DNA from 2 places in the Streptomyces venetus genome. Region 1 is predicted to be linked to the other one. Evidence: riboswitches for the same ligand, from Rfam matches in the RefSeq annotation. Region 1 holds a riboswitch; the other holds the start of a gene.
The links. Region 1 has a riboswitch for S-adenosylmethionine ahead of thrC (threonine synthase). Riboswitches for the same ligand answer to the same signal wherever they lie in the genome.

Region 1 (4,157 bases):
AACTGTACCGCGCTCAACCACACAGAATTGCCCCCTCCGCTTCTCTCACGGAGGGGGCAATTCGATGAACTCTCGGTAACCGGCGTTACTCCGGGTAACAATCAAGCCGGTCGGCCGGTTCAGCCACCGGCGACCGCCGGGATGATCGACACGCCGGCACCGTCCGGCGTCGCCGTCTCAAGACCCTGCTCGAACCGCACGTCGTCGTCGTTCACGTACACGTTGACGAACCGCCGCAGCTTGCCCTGGTCGTCCAGGACGCGGGCGGCGATCCCGGTGTGGTTCTTCTCGAGATCGGCGATGACCTCCCCGAGGGTCGCCCCGTCGGCGGACACCTCGGCCTGACCGCCGGTGTAGGTACGCAGGATGGTGGGGATGCGGACGGTGACGCTCATGACTTCAAAACCTCCAGTTGGGAATCGCCCTCAGGGGCGCGGGGAACTGCGCGACCAGCCCCCCACCGGCCCGCAGCGAACAACGATCAGACGAGCCCGGCATCCCGGAACGAGTCCAGGTTGGGCCGAATGGTCGCAGTCAGCCCCGTGCCCGCCACCGCGTCCAGCGTCTTCAGACCATCCCCGGTGTTGAGCACGACAGTGGTCTTGGTGGGGTCGAGCACCCCGTTCTCGATCAACTTGCGCGCAACACCCACCGTCACACCCCCGGCCGTCTCCGCGAAGATCCCCTCGGTCCGCGCGAGCAGCTTGATCGCATCCACGACCTGCTCGTCGTTCACGTCCTCCACCGCACCACCCGTACGGCGCGCGATGTCCAGCACGTACGGCCCGTCCGCCGGGTTGCCGATCGCCAGGGACTTGGCGATGGTGTCCGGCTTCTGCGGGCGGACCACGTCGTGCCCGGCCTTGAACGCCGTCGACACCGGCGAACAGCCGAGCGCCTGCGCACCGAAGATCTTGTACGGCTTGTCCTCGACCAGCCCGAGCTTGATCAGCTCCTGAAGACCCTTGTCGATCTTCGTGAGCTGCGAGCCGGAGGCGATCGGCACGACCAGCTGGTCCGGGAGCTGCCAGCCGAGCTGCTCGCAGATCTCGTACGCGAGGGTCTTCGACCCCTCCGCGTAGTACGGACGCAGGTTGACGTTGACGAAGCCCCAGCCCTCGCCGGCCGGGTCCCCGATGAGCTCCGAGCAGAAGCGGTTCACGTCGTCGTAGTTGCCCTCGATGCCGACGAGCTCGCCGCCGTAGACCGCGGCCATGACGACCTTGCCCTGCTCCAGGTCGTGCGGGATGAACACGCAGGAGCGGAAGCCGGCGCGGGCCGCCGCCGCGCCCACCGCGCCGGCGAGGTTGCCGGTGGAGGAGCAGGACAGCGTGGTGAAGCCGAAGGCGCGGGCGGCCTCCAGGGCCTGGGCGACGACGCGGTCCTTGAAGGAGTGCGTCGGGTTGCCGGAGTCGTCCTTGACGAAGAGCTTGCCCGCGTCGACGCCGAGCTCGCGCGCCAGGTTGTCGGCCTTGACGAGCTGGGTCCAGCCCGGGTTGATGTTCGGCTTGTCCGCCACGTCGGCCGGGACCGGCAGCAGCGGGGCGTAGCGCCAGATGTTCGCGGGGCCCGCCTCGATGCGCTTGCGGAGCTCTTCGGTGTCGTAGGCCGAGAAGTCGTAGGCGATCTCCAGCGGGCCGAAACACTCCTCGCATGCGAAGACCGGGCCGAGGGGCACGCGGTGGCCGCACTCGCGGCAGCTCAGGGCGGCGGCGGGGCCGAGGTCGACGGTGGTGTTCGTGGTGCTTGCAACAGTCTGCGCAGCCATATGAGGCGAGGCCCTTTCTCCTCATCTTCCTCACGACGCATCTCGCCGTGAGACGGATTTGGCACCTTCCCTAGTCGGGAGCCTCGCGAAGTGGTCGCCAGTGACCTACGAGTACCGACTGGAGGGTTGCCGGGGCTTCATCGGGCCGTTTCCCTCTGCCCCTCTGGATGAGCTGTATGTGGTTGTAAACAGCGGTTGACCCCGGACATGCGTTGGTCACCCGCGTTGTTCAAGACTGTAACCGACGACCAGGACAGTTGAGATAGTCGTCCGAACCGCGAGATGGATCACAGGTCCGTCCCGCCGAGAGAACCCAGAGGAGCGCCACGGTGCTGGAAGAAGTCGAGCGCTGGCTGAGCACCCGTTCCTGGTCCGCGGCCGATCGCCCGCTCCACCAGATACTGGCAGCCAAGCAGCGCACGGGCCAGACGGTCAGCGTCGTACTGCCCGCGCTCAACGAGGAGGAGACCGTCGGCGACATCGCCGCCGTCATCCGCCACGACCTGATGCGGCAGGTCCCGCTCGTCGACGAGCTGGTCGTCGTCGACTCGGGCTCGACCGACCGTACGTCGGAGGTGGCCGCCGCCGCGGGCGCGACGGTGGTGCACCGGGACGCGATACTCCCGCGCCTGCCGGCCGTGCCCGGCAAGGGCGAGGTGCTGTGGCGTGCGCTGCTCGCGACCAGCGGGGACGTCGTCTGCTTCGTCGACGCCGACCTCAGGGACTTCTCGTCCGAGTTCGTCTCCGGGATCGTGGGCCCGCTGCTCACCGACCCGGACGTCGACCTGGTGAAAGGCATGTACGACCGCCCCCTGGGGGGCGCCAGCGGGCAGGGCGGCCGGGTCACCGAGCTGATGGCCAGGCCGCTGCTCAACATGCACTGGCCGCAGCTGGCCGGGTTCGTGCAGCCGCTCGGCGGCGAGTACGCGGCCCGCCGCTCGCTGCTGGAGCAGCTGCCGTTCCCCGTCGGGTACGGCGTCGAGCTGGGCATGCTGGTCGACGCCCTGCACCTGGTGGGGCTCGACGCACTCGCCCAGGTGGACGTCGGGGTGCGCAAGCACCGGCACCAGGACGGGCAGGCGCTGGGCCGGATGGCCGCCGCGATCTACCGCACGGCCCAGCTGCGGCTGGCCCGCGGGCACCTGGTCCGGCCGTCCCTGACCCAGTTCGAGCGGGGCGAGGACGGCTTCGAGCCGCGTACCTACTCGGTGGACACCGAGGAGCGTCCGCCGATGGTGGAGATCGCCGAGTACCAGGCGCGGCGGGCGGCCTGACCGGGGCCGTTTTCGGCCGGGTGGGGCAGGTCCGTACGTTTGAGCGTTTCCTGGCCGGGCTAGGTTGAGGCTTATGGCTTCAACGTACGGTGCTGCCCAGGTGCTGGTGGCCTCCAACCGCGGCCCGGTCTCTTACACGGTCGGCGAGGACGGTTCGCTGAACGCCAAGCGCGGCGGCGGCGGGCTGGTCTCCGGGCTCTCCGCGATCGGCTCGGACGCGGACGCGCTGTGGGTGTGCTCGGCGCTGTCCGACGGCGACCGCGAGGCGGTCCGGCGTGGCGTCGGCGAGGACGGCGTGCGGATGCTGGACATCCCGGCCGACGTGCACGCGGACGCGTACAACGGCATCGCGAACTCGGTGCTGTGGTTCGTGCACCACATGCTGTACCAGACGCCGCTGGAGCCGGTCTTCGACGCGGAGTTCCGGCGGCAGTGGACGTCGTACGAGACGTACAACCGGGCGTTCGCCGAGGCGCTGGCGGAAGAGGCGGCGCAGGGCGCGGCGGTCGTGGTGCAGGACTACCACTTGACGCTGGTGCCGGGCATGCTCCGCGAGCTGCGGCCCGACCTGCGCATCGGCCACTTCTCGCACACGCCGTGGGCGCCGCCCGAGTACTTCCGGATGCTGCCGGACGACGTGGCCGGGCAGGTGCTGCGCGGCATGCTGGGCGCGGACCGGCTGGGCTTCCTCACACGGCGCTGGGCGGACGCGTTCGAGGCGTGCGCCGAGCGGTTCGCCGGCGGGCTCGGCGGCACGCGGATCGGCGTGCACGGGCTGGGGGCCGACGCGGACTTCCTGCGCAAGCGGGCGCACGAGCAGGACGTCGAGGAGCGGATCGTGGCGCTCCGCCAGGAGATCGGCGAGGGCCGACGCACCATCGTCCGGGTCGACCGCACCGAGCTGTCGAAGAACATCGTCCGCGGCCTGCTCGCCTACCGGCGGCTGCTGGAGACCCATGCCGAGTGGCGCGAGCGGGTGGTGCACGTCGCCTTCGCGTACCCGTCGCGGCAGGACCTCGCGGTGTACCGGGACTACACGGCGGAGGTGCAGCGGCTGGCGGACGAGATCAACGCCGAGTACGGGACACCGGGCTGGACCCCGGTCGTCCTGCACG
Region 2 (4,157 bases), on a different contig from region 1:
GCCGCTCAGCCAGGAGCAGATGTACACGCTCACCGCGCACGAGCAGTACAAGCCGGTCGAGATCGGCCCGACGGTCGACGAGAACGGTGTCGAGCGCAAGGTGAAGGGCTCCGAGAAGCTGCGCGCCAAGCTCAGCGAGTCCTACTACGGCGAGGGCGCCCAGATCCCGAAGCCCACCGCCGAGGAGTACCGGGAGATCACGAGCGGCCACGGCCACCACTGATCACTGCTTCGCCACGCCACAGAGGGGGCCCCGTCCGGTGTTCGGACGGGGCCCTTCGTGGTGTCCCGGGCTGGATAGGGTGAGACCACAGCTTTTACGTGACGTACGACGACCCAGGAGCGGCTTATGAGCGCTGTGACCCCCGCTGGAGGCGACACCGCGGCGGGCCGCACCTGGCCGGCCCTGCTGAACGGCCTGCTGGACCGCCGCGACCTGACCGCCGACGACACCGCCTGGGCCATGGACCTCATCATGCGCGGGGAGGCCACGGACGCGCAGATCGCCGGGTTCGTGGTGGCGCTGCGCGCCAAGGGCGAGACGGTCGAGGAGATCGCCGGGTTCGTCCGGGCGATGTACGAGCACGCGAACGTCATCGAGGTGCCGGGTCCGACCGTCGACATCGTCGGCACCGGCGGCGACGGAGCCAAGACCGTCAACATCTCCACGATGTCCGCGATCGTCATCGCCGGCACCGGCGCGAAGGTCGTCAAGCACGGCAACCGGGCCGCGTCGTCGGCGTCAGGGGCCTCGGACGTCCTGGAGAAGCTCGGCGTCAATCTGGAACTGCCGACACCGCGGGTGGCCGCCGTCGCCGAGGAGGCCGGGATCACCTTCTGCTTCGCGGCGAAGTTCCACCCGGCGATGCGGTACGTGGGCGCCGCCCGTGGCCAGTTGGGCATCCGGACGATCTTCAACGTCCTCGGTCCGCTGACCAACCCCGCCAAGGTGCGCGCCCAGGCCGTCGGGGTCGCGGACCCGCGCATGGCACCCATCGTCGCGGGCGTCTTCGCCGAGCGCGGCCACTCGTCGTTGGTCTTCCGCGGCGACGACGGTCTCGACGAACTCACCACCACGGCCACCTCCCGGGTGTGGGTCGTCCGCGACGGCAAGGTGACCGAGGAGTCCTTCGACCCGCGCGACGTGGGCATCGAACTGGTCCCCGTGGAGGCCCTGCGCGGTGCGGACGCCTCGTACAACGCGGAGGTCGCCCGCCGCCTGCTGGACGGCGAGACCGGCCCGGTGCGCGACGCGGTCCTGCTGAACTCGGCGGCGGCGCTGGTGGCGCTGGAGCCGGCGCGGACGCCGCTGGCCGAGCAGATCGCGGCCGGGATGGCGAAGGCCGCCGAGTCGATCGACTCCGGGGCGGCGAAGCGCACGCTGGAGCGCTGGGTGGCCGCGAGCAACGCGTAGCAAAACCCTCGGCGTCCCGCGATCCGGACTCGGGTTGCGGGGCGCCGATCTTTTCCCGTAGGTTCCTGAGCAGGTCATGAGTGACAGTCATGAGGCCCCGGCCGACTGTCCGGCAACCCTCCGTCCGTGGCGGGGTGCCCCGGGTGAAGACCGGGCTGCAGGCAGCGAGGTCTGTGGCAAGCGCGTGACGAGGAGTTTCCCGTGAACCAGCGAATGCGATAGGGCCGCAGAGCCCCGCCTCCGCACCCCCTTTTCCTTTCACCCCCGCTGGTAGCCGTACGCGTACCGCCGTACCGGCTCGCGGGCGGATTCCACCTGCCTTCACGGGAGTTCACCCATGTCTGTCTCCACCGTCGCCGCCGACCAGTCCGTTTGTGCCCCGCTGCCCGTTCTGGGACGGGACGTCACCGTGCCGCTCGTCACCGGAGGCGAGGTCACCTACGCCGCGCTCGACTACGCCGCCAGCGCCCCGGCCCTCCAGCGGGTCTGGGACGACGTCGCCGCCTACGCCCCGTACTACGGCAGCGTCCACCGTGGTGCCGGGTACCTGTCCCAGCTGTCGACCGACCTGTTCGAGAACGCCCGCCGGACGGTCGCGGAGTTCCTCGGCTGCCGGGACGGCGACCAGGTCGTGTTCACCCGGTCCACCACCGACTCCCTCAACCTGCTCGCCGACGCGCTTCCGGCCGGCTGCCAGGTCTTCGTCTTCGAGACCGAGCACCACGCCTCGCTGCTGCCCTGGCGGAACGCCCGGGTCACCTACCTCGACGCCCCGAGCAGCCCCCGCGAGGCGGTCGAGACCCTGGAGCGCGCCCTCGCCGACCGGGAGCCTCACGGACCGGCCCTCGTCTGCGTCACCGGCGCCTCGAACGTCACCGGCGAGCTGTGGCCCGTACAGGAACTGGCGGCGGCCGCGCACGCCCATGGCGCCCGGATCGTGCTCGACGCCGCCCAGCTGGCCCCGCACCACCCCGTGTCCGTCGCGGACCTCGACGTCGACTGGGTCGCCTTCTCCGGGCACAAGCTGTACGCGCCCTTCGGCTCCGGCGTCCTGGCCGGGCGTGCCGACTGGCTGCGCGAGGCCGAGCCGTACCTGGCGGGCGGCGGCGCCAGCCGCAAGGTCGCCCGGCGCACGGACGGGGGAGTGGACGTGGAGTGGCACGAGACCGCCGCCCGCCACGAGGCCGGATCGCCGAACGTCATCGGCGCCTACTCCATCGCCTCCGCCTGCGCGGCGCTCACCGAGGCCGGATTCGACCAGCTGGTCGCGCGGGAGCAGTACCTGATCGAGAAGGTGCGGGCGGGCCTGGCCGGGGTGCCGGAGGTCCGGATCCTCTCCCTCTTCGGCGACGACGCCCCGCGGGTCGGTGTGCTCTCCTTCGTCGTCGAGGGCTGGAACAGCTCCCACTTCGCCGCCGCCCTCTCCGCCGAGTACGGCATCGGGGTGCGGGACGGGCTCTTCTGCGCCCACCCCCTCCTGCGGACGCTGCTGGGCAGCGACCCGCAGACCCAGGGCGAGTGCGGCGCACCGGAGGCGGCCCCCGGCGAGAAGTCCCTCAACGCGATCCGGGTGAGCTTCGGCGCGGGCACGCCCGACGAGCACGTCGAGCGGTTCGTCGACGCCGTGCGGGAGCTGGTCCAGGACGGCGCGCGGTGGAACTACCGCACCGAGGACGGCCGTTGCGTCCCGGACACGTCGGCGTGAGTCGGTAGCCGAACGACAGGGCCTAGCTGTCCAGCCCGATCGAGAACGCCGCCTCCAGGTCGTGCTGCGAGTAGGTACGGAACGCCACGTGCGTGTCCGTGCCCTCGACGCCGGGGATCTTGCTGATCCGGCCGGGGATGACCTCGGCCAGGTCCTCGTGCTGCCGCACCCGGACCATCGCGATGAGGTCGTAGGTGCCGGTGACGGAGAAGACCTCGCTGACGCTGTCCAGCGCGGCGATCGACTCCGCGATCTCGGGGATCCGGTCCACGCTGGTCTTGATGAGGACGATCGCGGTGATCACGGTTTGTTCTCTCCCTCGGAGGCCGGAGCAGGGGCGGCCTTCACTCTAGTGGGGCTGGTCGGGCGGCCGTAGCGGAGCGACGCGTAGCCGAAGCCCAGACCGAATCCGATCAGGTGGGCGAGGTAGGCCACGCCCGGGCCGTCCGAGGCCCGCCCCGCCGCCAGCCACTGCAGCGCCGCCCAGAAGGGCAGCACCACCCAGGCCGGGAAGCGCACCGGCAGAAAGAAGAGAAACGGCAGGAGACTGGTCACCCGGGCCCTGGGGAACAGGTACAGGAATGCACCGAGGACCGCCGAGATCGCCCCCGACGCCCCCACCAGGGACTGCTCGGAGTCCGCGTTGGCGACGGCGTAGCCCAGCAGGGCCAGGTAGCCGCAGCCGACGTAGAACAGGATGAACTGAACCCGGCCCATCCGCTCCTCGGTCATCGCCCCGAAGACGTAGAGGAAGAGCATGTTGCCGAGCAGGTGCACCCAGCTGCCGTGGACGAAGAGCGCGGTCGCGGGGGTCAGTGCCGATGCGGCGGACCCTTCGAACAGTTCTGCGGGGATCACGCCCCAGCGACGGAAGCAGGCCCGCTGGGCGGCGAGCAGGTCGTCGCCCGTGCCATAGGCCGGGTTCAGGCCCGCGGCGGGGCCGGCCAGGAAGAGCACGCAGCACAGGGCGATCAGTGAGTACGTCACCGGCGCCGACGACCCCCTGACCGCTCGGCCGGCCCGGACGAGGGACGCACT

Region 2: it holds a riboswitch for S-adenosylmethionine, as region 1 does, so the genes downstream of both, ABEA82_RS32275 (aminotransferase class V-fold PLP-dependent enzyme) here and thrC (threonine synthase) in region 1, are expected to answer to the same signal.

The regions. Positions count from the first base shown of each region.
Region 1 covers NZ_BAABET010000005.1:474,761-478,917, forward strand. The annotation lists gene ABEA82_RS19260 (ubiquitin-like small modifier protein 1) at 120-395, opposite strand; gene thrC (threonine synthase) at 482-1,768, opposite strand; SAM riboswitch class I at 1,787-1,942, opposite strand; gene ABEA82_RS19270 (glucosyl-3-phosphoglycerate synthase) at 2,098-3,042, shown strand; gene ABEA82_RS19275 (alpha,alpha-trehalose-phosphate synthase (UDP-forming)) at 3,116-4,157, shown strand, end outside.
Region 2 covers NZ_BAABET010000012.1:7,203-11,359, forward strand. The annotation lists gene qcrB (cytochrome bc1 complex cytochrome b subunit) at 1-223, shown strand, start outside; gene trpD (anthranilate phosphoribosyltransferase) at 350-1,414, shown strand; SAM riboswitch class IV at 1,487-1,603, shown strand; gene ABEA82_RS32275 (aminotransferase class V-fold PLP-dependent enzyme) at 1,752-3,119, shown strand; gene ABEA82_RS32280 (Lrp/AsnC family transcriptional regulator) at 3,142-3,423, opposite strand; gene ABEA82_RS32285 (rhomboid family intramembrane serine protease) at 3,420-4,157, opposite strand, start outside.